DNA from 3 places in the Intestinibacillus sp. Marseille-P6563 genome. Region 1 is predicted to be linked to each of the others. Evidence: predicted binding sites of a transcription regulator. Region 1 holds the regulator's gene; each other region holds the start of a gene.

The links. Region 1 encodes Rex, which represses fermentation and respiration genes when NADH is low (regulators of the CRP and FNR family bind a similar motif). Its sites were predicted from a motif close to ATTGTTAANNNNTTAACAAT; they were not measured.
Region 2: gap (type I glyceraldehyde-3-phosphate dehydrogenase) is a predicted target of Rex. The motif match lies at 3,345-3,364, and genes of this name have one in related genera.
Region 3: EFB11_RS03940 (acetyl-CoA C-acetyltransferase) is a predicted target of Rex. The motif match lies at 1,632-1,651, and genes of this name have one in related genera.

The regions. Positions count from the first base shown of each region.
Region 1 is NZ_UWOD01000001.1:135,217-141,475, forward strand. It holds gene EFB11_RS00665 (aminotransferase class I/II-fold pyridoxal phosphate-dependent enzyme) at 1-411, opposite strand, end outside; gene speD (adenosylmethionine decarboxylase) at 408-1,184, opposite strand; gene EFB11_RS00675 (redox-sensing transcriptional repressor Rex) at 1,676-2,329, opposite strand; gene EFB11_RS00680 (isocitrate/isopropylmalate family dehydrogenase) at 2,350-3,510, opposite strand; gene EFB11_RS00685 (aconitate hydratase) at 3,641-5,563, opposite strand; gene tsaD (tRNA (adenosine(37)-N6)-threonylcarbamoyltransferase complex transferase subunit TsaD) at 5,743-6,259, opposite strand, start outside.
Region 2 is NZ_UWOD01000002.1:1,217,380-1,223,638, forward strand. It holds gene EFB11_RS14185 (RnfABCDGE type electron transport complex subunit D) at 1-428, opposite strand, end outside; gene rsxC (electron transport complex subunit RsxC) at 443-1,831, opposite strand; gene EFB11_RS14195 (sensor histidine kinase) at 2,131-3,198, opposite strand; gene gap (type I glyceraldehyde-3-phosphate dehydrogenase) at 3,445-4,473, shown strand; gene EFB11_RS14205 (desulfoferrodoxin family protein) at 4,599-4,979, opposite strand; gene EFB11_RS14210 (ferritin family protein) at 5,118-5,621, opposite strand; gene EFB11_RS14215 (anaerobic ribonucleoside triphosphate reductase) at 5,907-6,259, shown strand, end outside.
Region 3 is NZ_UWOD01000001.1:750,855-757,113, forward strand. It holds gene EFB11_RS03935 (acyl CoA:acetate/3-ketoacid CoA transferase) at 4-1,572, shown strand; gene EFB11_RS03940 (acetyl-CoA C-acetyltransferase) at 1,720-2,952, shown strand; gene EFB11_RS03945 (enoyl-CoA hydratase-related protein) at 3,088-3,903, shown strand; gene EFB11_RS03950 (3-hydroxyacyl-CoA dehydrogenase NAD-binding domain-containing protein) at 3,947-4,843, shown strand; gene EFB11_RS03955 (nucleoside recognition domain-containing protein) at 5,041-5,550, opposite strand; gene EFB11_RS03960 (spore maturation protein A) at 5,718-6,259, opposite strand, start outside.

The sequences.
Region 1 (6,259 bases):
AGCCGGGTTTACATAAACCGGAATCGCCCCGCACAATACCAAGGCCCCCATGACGCTGCGATGCACATTGCGCGGCAAAATGATCTTCTCCCCGCGCGCTACGACCGAAAGTACCATGCTTTGCACAGCCGAAGTCGTTCCGCCGACCATCAGGAACGCATGTGCCGCGCCAAATGCTTCTGCGGCCAAAATTTCGGCATCTCGAATGACCGAAACCGGATGGCACAGATTGTCCAGCGGCTTCATGGAGTTGACATCCATCTGCACACAGGTCTCACCCAACAAGGCAGCAAGTTCGGGATTTCCCCTTCCCCGCTTATGGCCCGGCACATCGAACGGCACCACACGCATTTTGCGGAAGCGTTCCAATGCTTCGTAAATCGGGGCCCGTTCCTGTGTTAATTGCTTCATGCGTTTTCTCCTTGGCTGTAAATGTTGCGTCCGCTGAAGATTTCGATCATCTCGCGACGGATATTTTCCATAATTTCCAGCCGCACCCGCGGCGGCAGTTCATAAGCATCGGTTTTGAACAAATAGTTTTGCAGATCGATGTCCTTCAGCATCATTTTCGTATGGAACAGATTGGCTTCATAGACATTGATGTCTACGGCGTCATACCGGCGCAGGGTCGCCGGCTCAATGTAATCCTGAATCGATGCAATGTGGTGGTCCAAAAAGAGCTTTTGGCCGTCTACATCGCGGGTAAAACCGCGCACACGATAATCCATGGTGATGATATCTGAATCAAAGGAGCCAATCAAATAGTCGAGGGTGGAAAGCGGCGTGATTTCGCCGCAGGTCGCCACATCAATGTCCACACGGAACGTCGCCAGACAGGTTTCCGGGTGATATTCTGGATAGGTGTGCACGGTAACATGGCTTTTGTCCAAATGAGCGACCTGAGTCTCTCCAATGGGGACCATGGATTGCTCGGAAATGAGCAGCGTGACAGAGGCGCCTTGGGGGTCAAAATCCTGCTTGGAAATGTTCAGCACATTGGCTCCGATCATGTCGGTCAGTGTGGTCAGGATATTGGTCAAGCGCTCGGAGTTATATTGTTCATCGATATAAGCGATGTAATCCTTTTGTTCACGCGGTGTTTTGGCATAACAAACGTCATAAATGTTAAAACTGAGCGCTTTGGTCAAATTATTAAACCCATAGAGTTTGAGTTTTTGTTCCATCGGCGGCCCCTCCTCCAGTAAAATAAAAAACGCAAGCACCGGCATCGTGCTTGCGTTTGAATTCCATATCCCAATCCGATACTTTCCCGCAGAAAAGCCCATGGATTGCAAGAAAATGAGATACAGAATGATGAGATCAGAGTCTATATAGCAAATATTTTACTTTTACTACTCTTATTGACCGTTTCACAAGCTTGATGTGCACGCTGCACACTGGTTATAAAGTAACCAACTTATAAAATTTGAGCTGTGGGCTCAATCAATAAGGCAACGAAAAAGTTGCCGCTCGGCAGTCGACCCGGCTGTCCGCATGGCCTTAACCCGAAAACGGGTGGTCGAAAAATATTTACATGAAAGATCACAGCATTGCTGCATTTCATACTTTAATAATAATATACCCGATGGCGAAGAATGTCAAGAAAGAAATTCTCGGTGTGCCCCGACGTAAAAAGAAACGACATCGCGTCTGCCATGTCGTTTCTTATGAAGCTTTATTCGTCCGCAGCTTTCGCATCCTCAGAATCTACCGCATAGCAGAGAATCATCAGACTGTCGGAAAAGTGCACATTTTCAACCGGAATGCCCAATCCTTCCAAATGAAGGTCCTCTCCGGTAAAATTCCACAGGCCACGGATACCATGGTCGACCAGATTTTTGGCCATATAGGGCGCAATCCCATGCGGTACCGTCAACACCGCAACATCTGGATGATGCTGATCGACATAGTCGTACAGTTCGGCCACGTCGCGGATGTTGACCGGTCCGAAATCCATGCCAACGACTTTTTTATCGGCGTCAAATGCACAAATCAAATCAAAACCGCTGGCTTTGAAATCAAAATTCTTCAAAAGTGCGCGGCCAATATTACCGACGCCGACCAAAATTGCTTTTCGCTGACGATGGATGCCTAAGATCTCTCCCAGGCCTTCGCACAGCTTTTCCACGTTATAGCCATATCCCTGCTGTCCAAATCCGCCAAAACAATTAAAATCCTGTCGGATTTGCGATGCGGTCAATCCCATCGATTCCGCAAGCGCACGGGATGATATACGTTGCACACCATTCGCCCGGAGCCTCGAAACATAACGATAGTAGCGGGGAATGCGGTGGATGACCGCCCGGGATACCTTCTGTTTCTTGTCCAAAGCGAAGCCTCCTACTTATTTCAATCGAGAGAAGCAATGGTTTCCAGCACGTAATCGGTAAACTCCTGCGCAGTTGCGCCGGTATCACGGCCGGTGATCACATACTTCTTCTTTTCATACATACAGATATCCAAAGCGCGATCGAGTTTCTTTGCCAGTTCGATCTCGCCAATGTGTTCGAGCAGCATGACCGATGCACGCAGTACCGACGACGGGTCGGCATACTTTGCGCGGCCTTCCTGCACCATACGCGGCGCCGAGCCATGGATTGCTTCGAACATCGCATACCGCTTGCCGATGTTAGCCGAACCAGCCGTACCAACACCACCCTGGATTTCCGCAGCTTCGTCGGTGATGATATCGCCGTACAGGTTGGGCAGTACAACGACCTTGAAATCACGGCGACGCTTGTCGTCCAGCAGCTTTGCGGTCATGATGTCGATATACCAGTCGTCAAATACGACTTCCGGATACTCAGCGGCAACCTTCTGGCAGGTATCGAGGAACTTGCCATCGGTCGTCTTGATGATGTTGGCCTTGGTTACACAAGAAACACGGTTCTTACCGGTCTTTTTCGCGTAATCAAATGCCAGACGGGCAATACGTTCACAGCCCTGCGAAGTCGCGACTGTAAAGTCGATGAACAGATCGTCCTCGATCTGCACGCCCTGCGAGCCGACTGCATAGCCGCCTTCGGTGTTTTCACGGTAGAACGTCCAGTCGATGCCGAGTTCGGGTACCTTCACCGGACGGACGTTGGCAAACAGGTCGAGCGCCTTACGCATTGCAACATTGGCAGACTCTACGTTCGGCCACGGATCGCCCTTACGCGGGGTCGTGGTCGGTCCCTTGAGGATGACATGGCAAGCCTTGAGTTCTTCCATGACATCCGGCGGAATAGCGCAGCCCAGTTCAGCACGGCGCTCAATGGTCAGGCCATCGATCACACGGAATTCAACCTTGCCCGCCTTGACCTTATCGGCCAGCAGGGTTTCCAGCGCATGCTGCGCCATACCGGTGATCATCGGGCCAATGCCGTCGCCGCCGCAAACGCCGATGATAATTTTATCCAACTTGGAATAGTCGATGAAATCGCCCTGCTCCTTCATCGCACGGATGCGCGCGAGCTGGCTTTCTACGACTTTTTCATATTGCGCAATTGCTTTTTCAGATAATGCCATTGGGGTGTCCTCCAACTAATCGATATTATTTTAACAATTTTTCAGCTAGTTGTCAACGAGTCGTCCAGACTCCTTTGGTCAGACGCCGGTAAAAAATTTGATGCAACCGTATCTTTGACAAAAATATGACTTAGCCGTTTTGCTTTTTCGCATAATTGAGCGTACCGCCTGCCAGCAGTGCACCGCGCTGACGGTCGGAAACTTCGCATTCCGCCTGGAAGGTGTAGCCATTGACAACTACCGTCACACGGCTGCCATTTTTAATTTCCTCGGCAATATGCGGCAGCTGGATGCTGTCGTTCAGGCTGATCTTATCGTAGTCTGCCGGGTCAACGAACGTCAACGGGATGATGCCCGAGTTGACCAGGTTGGCCTTGTGGATACGGGCAAACGACTTGACTAGAACCGCACGAACGCCCAGATATAGCGGCACCAGTGCAGCATGTTCACGGGACGAGCCCTGACCATAGTTTGCACCGCCGACGATCACGCCACCACCCTGCTCCTGGCAGCGAGCCGGGAACTTGGGATCGACGTTAATGAAGCAGTAGTTGGAGTAATACGGGATGTTGGAACGATACGGCAGCAGCTTGGCGCCAGCCGGCAGGATGTGGTCGGTAGTGATGTTGTCCTCGATCTTAAGGACGACCTTACCAGCATAGCTGTCTTCCAGTTCCTTGCCCAGCGGGAAGAGCTTGATGTTCGGACCACGACGTACTTCAACGGTGGACGGGTCTTCCGCGGGCTTGATAATCAGATTATCGTTGATATCAAAATGCTCGGGCATTTCGATGACCGGTGCCTCACCCAGCGTACGCGGGTCGGTCAGGACACCAGCCAGCGCCGAAGCGGCAGCCACTTCGGGCGAAACCAGATAGATCTGTGCATCCTGGGTACCCGAACGACCTTCGAAGTTGCGATTAAAGGTACGCAGCGAAACGCCGCCCGATTCGGGAGACTGGCCCATACCGATGCATGGACCGCAAGCGCATTCCAGAATACGAGCGCCGGCTGCAATGATATCCGACAGGGCGCCGTTCTTGGCGAGCATATCAAATACCTGCTTGGAACCCGGGCTGATGGTCAGCGATACATCCGGATGAATGGTCTTGCCCTTCAGGATGGCAGCGACCTTCATCATATCATAGTAAGACGAGTTGGTGCACGAACCGATGCAGCACTGGTTGACCGTGATCGGGCCGATCTCGGTGACCGGCTTCACATTGTCGGGCATGTGCGGCATCGCAGCCAGCGGCACCAGCGTATTAAGGTCTACCGTGTATTCTTCATCGTACTTGGCATCCGGGTCGGATGCGAGCGGTACATAAACATCGCCGCGGCCCTGTGCTTCCAGAAATGCCTTGGTCACTTCGTCCGACGGGAAAATGGACGTGGTGGCGCCCAGTTCAGCGCCCATATTGGTGATCGTTGCACGCTCGGGTACCGACAGCGTCGCAACGCCTTCGCCTGCATACTCTACAATCTTGCCAACGCCGCCCTTGACGGTCATCTGGCGCAGTACATCCAAAATGATGTCCTTGGCAGCGACCCACGGCTGCAATTTGCCGGTCAGGGTCACGCGTACCATCTTGGGCATGGGGATGTAATACGCGCCGCCGCCCATGGCGACCGCAACGTCCAGGCCGCCTGCACCAAACGCCAGCATACCGATGCCGCCGCCGGTGGGGGTGTGGCTGTCCGAACCAATCAGGGTCTTGCCCGGTGCGCCAAAGCGTTCGAGATGTACCTGATGGCAGATACCGTTGCCTGCCTTGGAGTAGTAGATGCCATGCTTCTTGGCAACCGTACCGATGTACTTGTGGTCGTCCGCATTCTCAAAACCAGACTGGAGGGTATTGTGGTCAATATAGGCAACCGATCGTTCGGTCTTGACCTGGTCGACTCCCATGGCCTCAAATTGCAGGTACGCCATGGTACCCGTGGCGTCCTGGGTCAGGGTCTGATCGATTTTCAAACCGATCTCCTGGCCCTGCACCATTTCCCCATCGACCAGATGTGCTTTCAGAATTTTTTCTGCAATCGTCATTCCCATTGTCTTGCATCGCTCCTCATGATGATCCGTGCGGCAAACCCTTGCCGCAGCTTTCCTCTATGTGACGGCTTCCACAGCCTTCTCCACGGCGTTGTGCCGTGCCCAAATTGTAAAAAAACGGCTTTCGAAACGAAACCCTTCTTATTTTAACGCAAAAGCCGCTGTTTTTCCAGAGTAAATCACGAAATTTTTTGACAAATCTTTTCGCTGATTTCGGCTGTTGCAAAAGCATTTTGCAGGGTCGTGCCCAGATTGCCGGCTTGGAATTCATAATACGCCTGGCTTCCGATCATGGCCGCATTGTCGCCGCACAAGTGGAGCGGTGGCAGATAAAGCTGGATCTTCCGGCGGGCTGCCATTTCATGCAGGGCTTTGCGCAGCCAGGAATTGGCGGCTACCCCGCCGGCACAGACCACATCCCGCACACCGGTCTGGTCGATCGCAAGCTCCAGCCGGGGCACTAGCGTATCGACTACTGCTGCACAAAATGCGGCCGCCAGAGCGGGTTTATCAATGGTTTCGCCCTTTTGCTCGGCGTTATGCGCCAGATTGATGACCGCTGTTTTCAGGCCCGAGAACGAAAAATCCAGTGGAGCATCTTTGACTTTGGAATGCGGCAGCGGATATTTGGACGCATCGCCGCCGCGCGCCATGGTATCGATCTTCGGTCCACCCGGGTATCCCACGCCCAGCACG
Region 2 (6,259 bases), on a different contig from region 1:
GTGGTCATGAGTGCCGGCCAGGAAGCCATCATGAAGGCACGAGCGCCGAGCGCCGGGTTCATGAAGTTCTTGCCGATGCCGCCAAAGAGCATCTTTACAATAATGATCGCAAAAGCGCCGCCGATCATGGGCATCCAGATCGGAGCCGCAACCGGCACGTTAAATGCCACGAGCACACCGGTTACAACCGCCGAAAGGTCGCCGATGGTCGGAGCTTTATGTACGATTTTGCAATACAGCCACTCAAAAAATACACAGGAAATTACGGTTGCCACCGTGATCACCAGCGCGCGCCAGCCAAACGTGAAGACCGCAACAGCCAGCGCCGGAATCAGCGCCAGAACCACATCCAGCATCAGGCTTCTGGTATCGTCCTCCGCTTTGATGTGGGGCGAGGAGGTGACAACTACTTTACTCAGATCATACATGCGTCCTTACCTCCTTACTTCTTCTCGGCCTCTGCCGCAGCTTCCGCCTTGGCCTTTTCCGCCTCTGCCTTGGCCTTAGCCGCTGCGCGCTGCGCACCCACATGGAACTTGGTCAGACGGAAACGGGCAACCAGCGGGATGCGGGCCGGGCAGACGTAAGCGCACGAGCCGCATTCGATGCAGTCCATGGCACCCAGCTCAACGCACTGGTCGTATTCGCCGGCCTTGCCATAGGCGTTCATCATCATGGGCATCAGGTGCATCGGGCAAGCGTTGATGCACTTACCGCAGCGGATGCAGTTGGGCTCTTCGACACGCTTGTCCTCGTCGCCGCAGAAGGCCAGGAACGCATTGGTGCCCTTAAAGATCGGGATTTCCAGCGAGAACTGAGCAACACCCATCATCGGGCCACCCATCAGCAGCTTGTTCGGAGCTTCCTTGAAGCCGCCGCAAGCATCGATGAGCTTTTCAACCTGGGTACCGATGCGGGTTTCCAGGTTCTTCGGGTTGGCGATCGCCGATCCCGAAACGGTAACAACGCGGCGTACAACCGGCATACCGGTGGTAAAGCGGCGGTAGATCGCGCCCGTGGTGTCCACGTTGAATACCGCGCAGCCAGCGTCTGCCGGCAGCTTGCCCGAGGGAACCTCGCGGCCGGTGCAGGCATTGATGAGCTGCTTTTCTGCGCCCTGCGGGTATTTACACTTCAGGGGGTAAAGCTTCAGGCGGCTGTCATCCTTGATCAGTTCTTCGATCTTGGGGAACGTGTCCGCCTTGTTTTCTTCGATCGCAATGATCGCGTTCTGAACGCCCATGATGTCGGCCAGCATCTTCAGGCCGCCAACCACTTCTTCCGGGCGCTCCAAAAGCAAACGGTGGTCCGAGGTGATGTACGGTTCACACTCCGCGCCGTTAACAATGATCGTATCGCACTTGCCGATACCCGACTGGATCTTGACATGCGTGGGGAACGTCGCGCCGCCGTGGCCGACCATACCGGCCGAACGGATGCACTCAATGCGCTCCTCGTTGCTCATCGATGCGAAATCGTACGGATGGACCGACTCGTGCAGACGGTCTTCCTTGTCGTTTTCGATGACGATGCTCATGACCTTGCTGCCGTTGGGGTGCAGCCGCGGCTCTACCGCGATGACCTTACCGGAAACTGTCGCATGTACGGGGGCGGATACGAACCCGCCTGCCTCTGCGATCATCTGGCCCATATCGACGATATCGCCGACCTTGACAATCGGCTTTGCGGGTGCGCCGATGTGCATGGAGACCGGCAGGATCACCTGGTCGGGCGCCGGCATGGCCTCGATGGGCTTGGTGTTTGTTGCGGCCTTATACCCTGGATCGCTATGCGGACCCGGATGTATGCCGCCACGGAACGTGTACACCATGTAATTCACCTCTCCATTTATTTTGTGTGTACCCAAATAAGCGCCGGGGCCACCGGAATGCCACGGCAGCGGGCGCCTACTTATCACTCATCCGCACAGCCGCGCGGACGTGCAGATGGCAAAGGACACTTTGCCATACAATAAATTATACTAACTTCCCCCCTCAAGAATCAACAGATATATGCAAAAAAAATAAAAAATATGTGGAAAATTTTTGCCCATCTTGCCAACTGGTATAGACGTTGTCTGGCAAACATCAAAAAAGCCCGCCTCCAAAACAGAGGCGGGCATCCTATTTATTATAAGATAGAAAGTTCGATTTCGACCAGGTCCAGGCTGTCATCAGGCAGGCTCTGTCCCAGCTGCGGCGGGTCGGGCGGCAGATCGTCCGGGAAGGACAGACGGAACACCGTCCCCCCCTCCTGCCCTTGCTCGAGCAGGAGCGTGCCGCCATGCCATCCGGCCACCTGCCGCACCAGCGGCAGCCCCAGACCACAGGGCATGCTCTGTTCCATCCAGCCGGCTTCATCCCAGGGCCGCGCCCAATCATGATACAGCCGGCTCAGCTGCTCAGCCGGTACGCCCGGGCCATCGTCCGCAACCACGATGCTCACCCGGCCCTGGCCATGTGTCAGCCGCACACATACCCGACTGACCTCCGGGGTGCGCAGGGCGTTGGTCAACAAATTGAGCAGCGCGCGCAGCAAAAGCGCGCGATCATACGCGACCGGACAGGCATCGGGCGCGTCCACGGTCAGTTCCACCGTTCGGCCGCGCGCCGCACAGGCAGCGCGGCAGCGCTCCACCGCACTCCGGCACAGCTCAGCCAAATCGCCCAATTCCAACTTCATTGCTTCCTCCGGGGCCGCATCGCTTTCCAAAAATTGCAGATGCGCCAAACCACGGTAAATGCGCAGGCTGTCCCGCCGGATGCCGTCGAGCAGACGCTCACTTTTTTCGCCTTGGCTGCCCAGCATTAAATGAACGGCCGCCAAAATATGCGACAGCGAATCGACGATCTGCCGCGAGAAATTGGCCGGCAAATGCGCGGCTTGCTGCTCCATCGGCGCAAAATACAGCAACACGCCCTGCTCGACCGGGCGGACCTCCATACGGTAGGTCTTGCCGTCGATGTCTTCGTGAATGCTGGATTCTCCGCCGGTCGTCTGCACGAACTTCAGCGCCTGCGCGGCACGCTCGCTGAGCACCTCGCCCACCGGCCGCAGCGGCATGCTTTTGAGCAGCCGCCCTGCCCCGGCTGTTTGGGAAATAATGTCCCCGCCAGGGGACACCAGCACGAACGCCGCATCCTCTGCATCCAACATCTCCAGGGCCAGATTTGAAAGGTCGCTGCTTTGCAAATTCATAAAGTTTCTCAAAGTATGCACCGCCATCTTTTTCCCATTTGTATTCATCTTGTGCGTATAACTGACCAGAAAAGCGCCAAGATATTATTATTATAGCATCATGGCTGTATAGTTTGCAAAGAATATTGTGGAAATGGGAGCGTAAATTTGACATTCTTTTCACAAATCCCACTTGCGGAAAATGCAGCAGATGCGGTATAATTTATTCAGCAAAGCTATTAAGGAGTTTTAGGAGGAATTATTGAAATGGCTATCAAAGTTGGTATCAATGGTTTCGGCCGCATCGGCCGTATGGTATTCCGCGCGGGCCTGAAGAACCCGAACATTGAATTTGTTGCGGTAAACGATCCGTTCATGACCCCGGACTACATGGCTTACATGCTCAAGTATGACACCATGCATGGCCAGTACGACGGCACCATCGAATACACCGACGATGCAATCATCGTTGACGGCAAGAAGATCCTCTTCCACGCTGAAATGGACCCCAAGAACATTCCGTGGGGCAAGGACGGCGTTGATTACGTTGTTGAGTCCACCGGCGTATTCCTGACCAAGGAAAAGGCTCAGGCACACATCGACGGCGGCGCGAAGAAGGTTATCATGTCTGCTCCGTCCAAGGACGACACCCCGATGTTCGTTATGGGCGTTAACCAGGACACCTACACCAAGGACATGACCTTTGTTTCCAACGCTTCCTGCACCACCAACTGCCTGGCTCCGATCGCTAAGGTTCTGGACGAAGCATTCGGCATCACCGAAGGCCTGATGACCACCGTTCACTCTGCAACCGGTACCCAGAAGGTTGTTGACGGCCCGTCCAAGAAGGACTGGCGCGGCGGCCGTGCAGCTTGCGGCAACATCATCCCGTCTTCCACCGGCGCTGCAAAGGCTGTTGGCAAGGTTTACCCGAAGCTGAACGGCAAGCTGACCGGTATGTCCATGCGTGTTCCGACCCTGGACGTATCTGTTGTTGACCTGACCTGCAACCTGGCTAAGCCGGCAACCTACGACGAAATCTGCGCTGCTATGAAGGCTGCTTCTGAGAAGCCGATGAGCGAAGGCGGCCTGAAGGGCGTTCTGGGTTACACCGAGGACGACGTAGTATCTTCCGACTTCCTGGGCGATGCTCGCACCTCGATCTTCGACAAGAAGGCTGGCATCCAGCTGACCGACACCTTCGTAAAGGTTGTTTCCTGGTACGACAACGAATGGGGCTACTCCAACAAGCTGCTGATGCTCATCGAGCACATGGCTGAGGTTGACAACAAGTAAGTTGTTCCCCCATTAAACTCTGACTGCGGATCCCCCGTCCTCTCCTGGCGGGGGATCTTTCTTATTCCTCCTTTGTGCCATAAAAAACACCCTGCCCGGCTGGACAGGGTGTTTTCTTTTTCTTTTTATACGTTTGCCTTCCACAGGCCGTGCAGATTGCAGTAAGCATAGGCTGCAACCGGCTTGTCGCCCGCCAGAGCAAATACAGCCTTGGGCTCCTCACCCGGCTTGAGCGCCTTGCGCTGACCGCCATGCTCGGTCTGCAGATAGATCCAGCCAATGAAGTGCTCTTCTGCCATCGGATGGGCTACCGAGCCAACCGAAACAGTTACTTTATCGCCTTCCACCTGGATGACCGGCACATGCTTCTCCTGCGCCGCGTCCACGCTGCCCGGCACCAGCTCGGTCATCTTCTGGCCGCAGCACATCATGGGCACATTGGAATCGTGGATCATGCCTACCAGGTTGCCACAGTGTTCACATACAAAAAAACGGGGTTCACTCATGGAAAACTTCCTCCTCATTCAAACAAAAGGGATATTTGTTACACACTCATTCATAAATAGGAATCATCTTTATTCCTGTCTTTACTATACCCCACCGGCTTTGCCGCGTCAAGTGTATTCTATGTGATTTTGTCACGATTATACAGTTTCCCCCAGCGCGCGCTGAAACAGTTCGATGTGATGCTGCTCATCCTGAATGATACGCTCGATGAGCGCACGCGGCTGTTCGTCCATGCGCGCAGCCAGCTGGCGATACGCGCGGATGGCTTCGCGTTCCCCGGCAATGGCCTGGCGCAGCATTTTGTCCCGGTCCTTTTCATAGGACACCACACCCGACGACCACCAGTGCGGCCGTCCGCCCGCAAAACTCAGGAGTTTGGGGTTGCCGCCATAACGCCCAATCAGCTCGCCCAACCGGCGCAGATGCAAGATTTCATTTTGCGCGATGCACGCAAACAGTTCGGCAAGGTCGGCATCTTCTTCCAGCCGCAGGCTGTTGTAGAAGTATTGCGACGCCGCGGTCAGCTCGCTGTGCGCCCCGGCATACACACCAAACAGTGCCCGCACGAGCGCCGGATTGGAGTTTTGCGCGCCCACTTTGGGCCAGGGCAGCATTAACATGTTATGCACACAGTTATTCACAGTCATCCGCCTCCATTTCGTCTTTGAACAGCTTATGCACAGAGTTATCAATAGGTATATTTTTGGGTGCGAGAAAAAAAACTACAAACTTCGTTCATTCTGCCGAAAGGCTTCCGGTCGCCTTGACAAGGCCGGATAAACAGGCTACAATACTAAGTACAGCTTGTTCTTAAGCACCATATCTTGTGCGGAGGACAAGCTGTACCCACGAAATTTGGTAAAATGGTCGAAATCGGCTGCTTTCTGCCGGTTCCCGTCCTCTTTTGGAGAAAGTAGGCAATGCACATGATAACGCAGATCGTCAAGCGCGACGGCCGCACGGTCGCCTTCGAGCTCGACAAGATCGCGGACGCGATTTTCAAGGCCGCGCAGGCTTCCGGCGGCCGGGATTATGAGATGTCCACCGAGCTGGCCAGCCAGGTCGAACAGGAGCTGGAAGCCGAATCGCTCACCTGCCCCACGGTCGAACAGGTGCAGGACGTCGTGGAAAAGGTCCTGGTCAAAAGCGGCCATGCCCGCACGGCAAAAAAATACATCCTCTACCGCAACGAGCGCACCCGCGTGCGCGAGATGAACACTCGCCTGATGAAAGTTTACGAGGACCTGACGTTCCAGTCCTCGCTCGAAAACGACGTCAA
Region 3 (6,259 bases), 620 kb from region 1:
GACATGAAGAAAGTTCAAATTCTGACCGCTGAGGAAGCCGTCAAGAAGGTGCAGGACGGCGATACCATCGCAACCGGCGGCTTCGTAAGCTGTGCTTGCCCGGAAGCGCTGTCCATCGCACTGGAAAAGCGCTTTCTGGAAACCGGCCATCCGAAGGACCTGACGCTGTTCTTTGCAGCCGGTCAGGGTCACCGCGATGGCACCGGCGGCGACCACTACGGTCATGAAGGCATGGTCAAGCGTGTCATCGGCGGCCACTGGGACCGCGCGCCCAAGCTGGGCGATCTGGCACTGGCCAACAAGATCGAAGCCTATAACCTGCCGCAGGGCGTTATCTCCCATATGTATCGCGACATTGCAGCGCACAACATCGGTACCATTACCCATGTTGGCCTGAAGACCTTTGCGGACCCGCGCAACGGCGGCGGCAAGCTTAACGAGTGCACCAAGGAAGATCTGGTCAAGATCGTCAACATCGAAGGCCAGGAACGCCTGCTGTACAAGGGCTTCCCGATCAATGTCGTATTCCTGCGCGCTTCCTACTGCGACGAATACGGCAACTGCACCGTACATAGAGAAATCGGCCCGCTGGACGTTACCGCAATGGCACAGGCGTGCAAGAACTCGGGTGGTAAGGTCATCATTCAGGCTGAAAAGATCGTACAGGGCGGTTCGCTCGATCCGAAGCTGGTTGCTATCCCGGGTATCTACGTTGACTGCGTGGTCATCGGTACCGATGAAGAAAACATGCAGTGCTTGGGCATGCCGTACGACGGCGCACTGACCGGCGAATTCCGTATCCCGGTCGATGCCATCCCGCCCATCCCGATGGATGCTAAGAAGATCATCGCTCGTCGTGCAGCGATGGAACTGCCGCCGGATGCAATCGTCAACCTGGGCACTGGTGCTCCGGAAAAGATCGCAAACGTAGCAGCCGAAGAAGGCATCTCGGATAAGATGACCCTGACCGTTGAGGCTGGTTCGATCGCTGGTGTTCCCTACGGCGGCACCCAGTTCGGCGCTGCGGCAAACGCCATGTGCATCATTCCGCATAACGTACAGTTTGACTTCTATCAGGGCGGCGGCCTGGACGTTGCATTCCTCGGTCTGGCTGAAACCGCACCCAACGGCGACCTGAACGTATCCAAGTTTGGCACCCGTCTGGCAGGTGCTGGCGGATTCATCGACATCACCCAGAACGCCAAGAAAGTTGTTTACTGCGGTACCTTCACCGCCAAGGGCCTCAAGACCGAATGCCAGGATGGCAAGCTGGTCATCACCCAGGAAGGCGCCAAGAAGAAGTTCGTAAACAAGGTTGAGCACATCACCTTCTCGGGTGATTATGCAAATGAAGTGCATCAGCCGGTTCTGTATATCACCGAACGTTGTGTCTTTGAACTGCGTCCGGAAGGCGTAACGCTCATCGAGATCGCACCGGGCATCGATCTCCAGACGCAGATCCTCGACCAGATGGAATTTGAGCCCAAGATCGCTTACCAGGCAGACGGCACCATCAAACTGATGGACGCCCGCATCTTCCAAGACAAACTGATGGGTCTGGCCAACGACTAAGTCGATTTTTGGGTTATTTTGACCATTTGATCGAATTGGTTTTTGTACGAGGTGACGAAATTGTTAAATATATAACAATTTCCTCTTCCCAAGGCTCCCATTGTTTGATAAAATAATAACGAAGCAAGGGAACATTTCCCTTCTCGTATATTATCCCCGGCCTTTGGCCGCAAAAAAAAGGAGACGAGTCCAATGAACGTTTATATCTGCTCTGCTGCCCGTACTGCAATCGGTACCTATGGCGGTACGCTCCGTGACGTATCCGCTGCAACCCTTGGCGCTACTGCTGCATCTGCTGCCATCGAGCGTGCTGGCATCGACAAGGAGATCATTGACGAAGTACTGTTCGGCCAGGTACTCCAGGGTGGCGTTGGTCAGAACGTGGCCCGTCAGGTTATGGTAGGCGCTGGTCTGCCGCTGACGACTCCGGCTATGACGCTGAACAAGGTTTGCGCTTCTTCGATGCGCGCCATTTCTCTGGGTTCCCAGATCATCCGCTCTGGCGAAGATCAGGTTATGCTGGTCGGCGGCTGTGAGTCGATGTCTGGTGCACCGTACGTTTCCCGCAACACCCGTTGGGGCGCTCGTATGAACGACGTCAAGCTGGTGGATATGATGGTTTACGACGGCGTGTTCGACGTATTCAATCAGTACCACATGGGTGTAACCGCAGAAAACGTTGCCGAAAAGTATGGCATCACCCGCGAAATGCAGGACCAGATCGGCTACGAATCCCAGATGAAGGCTGCTAAGGCAATCTCTTCTGGCCGTTTCAAGGACGAGATTGTTCCGATTGAAGTAAAGAAGAAGAAAGAAACCATTGTATTCGACACCGACGAGCACTGCCGTCCGCAGACCACGCTGGAAGGCTTGGCAAAGCTGCGCCCGGCATTCAAGAAGGATGGCACGGTTACCGCTGGTAACGCATCGGGCATCAACGATGCAGGTGCTGCTATGATCATCGCATCCGAAGACTTTGTAAAGGCTCATGGTCTCAAGCCGCTGGCTAAGATCCGTGCCTTTGGTTCGGTTGGCTGTGATCCGTCCATCATGGGTATTGGTCCGATCGAGTCGACCCGTCAGGCACTGAAGCGTGCTGGCCTGACCGTTGCAGATCTGGATCTGGTCGAATCCAACGAAGCTTTCGCGGCGCAGGCAGCTGCTGTAAATCGTGAACTGGGCTTTGATATGGATAAGGTTAATGTAAATGGCGGTGCAATCGCACTGGGCCATCCGATCGGTGCCGCTGGCTGCCGTATCTCCACCACGCTGCTGTATGAAATGATCAAGCGTGATGCGACGATCGGCCTGGCTACCATGTGCATCGGCGGCGGTATGGGCGAAGCGCTCATCGTCGAACGCGACGAACTCTGCAAGTAAAAAATAGGAACTAGGGGGCATTTTTATGTCCCCTAGTTGTCAACCTAAAACCTGTCAGAGTTCTCTCCATTTTGTCGCTCAGCCCCACAAGGGCTGGCTTATATATTGACATCATTTTTGAAGGGAAGTCTTATCATGACGGATGTAGTAATCGAAAAACAAGGTCACGTTGCTGTCGTTAAGATCGAGCACATGAAGGCTATGAATGCTCTGTCTACCGACATGTATGCGCAGCTGGAAGAGGCGTTTGACCAACTGGCCACGATGGATGATGTTTACTGCGTAATTCTGACCGGTTCTTCCACGGTCAACAAGAAGGGCAAGACGGTCAACTCCTTTGTAGCTGGTGCAGATATCGCCGAGATGTCCACCAAGACGGTTGCAGAAGGCAAGTTGTTCGGCAACGAATCCAACCGTGTTTGCTGGAAGATCGAGAACTTTAAGCGCCCGGTCATCGCAGCGATCAATGGTTTCTGCCTGGGCGGCGGCTGCGAACTGGCGATGTCTTGCGACATCCGTCTGGCTTCTGAGAACGCAATGTTCGGTCAGCCGGAAGTAGGCCTGGGTATCACCCCGGGTTGCGGCGGCACCCAGCGTCTGGCTCGCCTGGTCGGCATGGGCAAGGCCAAGGAGATGCTGTACACCGCACGCGGCAACTACTCGGCACAGGACGCGCTGAACATGGGCCTGGTCAACTATGTATACCCGCTGGAAAGCCTGATGGACGAAGCCATGAAGCTGGCTCAGGAGATCGCCGCACAGGCTCCGATCGCTGTGGCTCTGGTCAAGGAAGCGGTCAATGTTGGTATGCAGACCGACCTGAACTCCGCGCTCAAGTTTGAGGGCAACTGCTTCGGTCAGTGCTTCGCGACCGAAGATCAGAAGTATGGCATGACTTGGTTCCTGGACAAGAACAAGGACAAGCCGGCTAAGGAATTCAAGAACAAGTAATCTTTCATCAACGCAGTCAGAGAGATTGAGGAGAGCATTTGACATGAAAGTATGTATCTTTGGCGCCGGTATGATGGGCGCAGGCATCGCACAAGTATTCCTGACCGCAGGTCATGATGTTGTTTTGATTGACGTACGCCAGACCTATGTAGACTCCGGTGAGCTGCGCATCTACAAGGGCCTGGAGTATCTGGAGGAAAAAGGAAAGATCACCCCTGAGTTTAAGAAGGACTGCCACAAACGCCTGATCACTTCGATCGATCGCGATCTGGCGGCTGGCGCCGACTTTGTCATGGAAGTTATCAAGGAAGACATGAAGCTGAAGAAGTCGCTTCTGAGCTCGCTGGATAACATCTGCCCGGAACGCACCATCTTTGCTTCCAACACTTCGGCGATGTCGATCACCGAAATGGCGGCTTCGATCCCGCATCGTGCGGACAAGTTCGTTGGCTGCCACTTCTTCAACCCGGCACCTGTGATGAAGCTGGTCGAAGTTGTCCGTGCGATTCAGACCTCGGACGAAACCTTCAACTTTGCTTTTGAACTGATGAAGTCCATTGGCAAGACGCCGATCAAGGTCGATGAAGGCCCCGGCTTTGTCGTAAACCGCATGCTTATCCCGATGATGAACGAAGCCATTGGTATCTATGCCGACGGCCTGGCTTCTGCTCATGACATTGACCGTGCGATGCAGCTGGGCGCTGGTATGCGCTCGGGTCCGCTGCACACGGCCGACCTGGTTGGTCATGATGTCAACCTGGCAATCATGGAAACCATCCACAATGAAACCGGTGACCCGCGTTACCGTCCCCATCCGCTGCTGCGTAAGATGGTACGTGCAGGCTGGCTGGGCATCAAGACCGGCAGAGGCTTCTTCCGCTATGACCAGAATGGTCATGAAGTTCCGGATGAAGAGCCGGTTCGTGACGACGCTAAGTAATCCCAAAGGCTGGAGCAAAATTTGCTCCAGCCTTTTCTTTTGGATTCTTGCGATTTTTGTTACATTTTTGCATATTCCCAAGATTTTTATGAAATTAATGTCAAAAATAGATAGTAATTTTTGACGAGAACGACGATTTTTTGAAAAACACTGGATTTATTTCAACAACCCTGTATAATATTAGGTGATAACCTGTCCTAAAAGAACAGGCGCACAAAAAACGCAGCCGCTACAAACGCAGCCAAGTCCCCTGCTAGTGCGGCTGGCACGGCGTAGCGCGTGTTCTTTATGCCCAGATGCCCGCAATATAAGCTGATGGTGTATAGGCTTGTTTCGGATGCTCCCAGCATAACGGCGGCTACTCGTCCCGCGTAGCTGTCCACCCCGCACATCCGGATAATCTCGCTGCCAAGTGCAAGCCCTCCACCACCGCTCACCGGCTTGAGCAAAGCCAATGCGGCGCATTCTTCGGGGATCCCCAAAAGGGACATGGCTGGCGCGAGCAACTGCCCCGCCAAATCAATGCAACCGGAGGCCCGCATCATATAAACCGCAGTGAGGAGCCCCACCAAGGTCGGCAAAATGCTGACTGCTGTTTCCAGCCCTTTCCGCGCCCCTGTTAGGAACGTCGAAAAGACCTCGACGCCCCTATACAGAGCGTAAAGTCCAATTCCCGCGAGCAACGCAGGGATAATCGCTGAAATCATACGCCCTCCCTTTTTCAAGGGTTTGTGTGTTGTTTCATCAAATTTTTCCTGAAATTTGAAATTATTTTCCTGTTACGACGGATTTTGACAAATTTCGCTCAGGCAATCGTGGATAATACAAACTGTAAATGAAATTTACAGCAAATTCCATCTTTTGGCATTGTCTCCTATTTCCCGCCATCGGGAAAGAAGGGCCGCAATGCACGCGCCATGAGCAGGACGATCCCAACCGAGCATACCGACGCACACCACACCGCCGGCATGATATCAAACGGCTGCGCCGCCCCATAGCTGGCGCGCACGGCCGCCACGGTGGAGGGGATGAGCTGGATCGAAGCTGTGTTTAAGATGATGAGGGTCAAAATGGAATCGGGTGTGCCCTGACGCCCCGCCGACTCGTAAAGTCTGGAAACTGCCCGCAGCCCAATCGGCGTTGCGGCATTGCTCAAACCGAGCAGATTTGCCGTCACGTTGGCGCTGACGAGTTCCATCGCCTTACGATCCCTTACGGCGCGGCCGAAAAGCTTTTGCAAAAGGGGCCGCAGGCAGGCTTCGATTTTCGAAGCCAGGCCGGATTCGGAAACCACTTCCATGACACCCGACCAAAGGCACATCAGCCCTGCAATTTTCAGGATGAGTTCTACCGCAGCAGTTGCCCCCTCGGCCGCCGCTGACGAAACGGCATCCAACCGTCCCGTCAGGGTCCCAC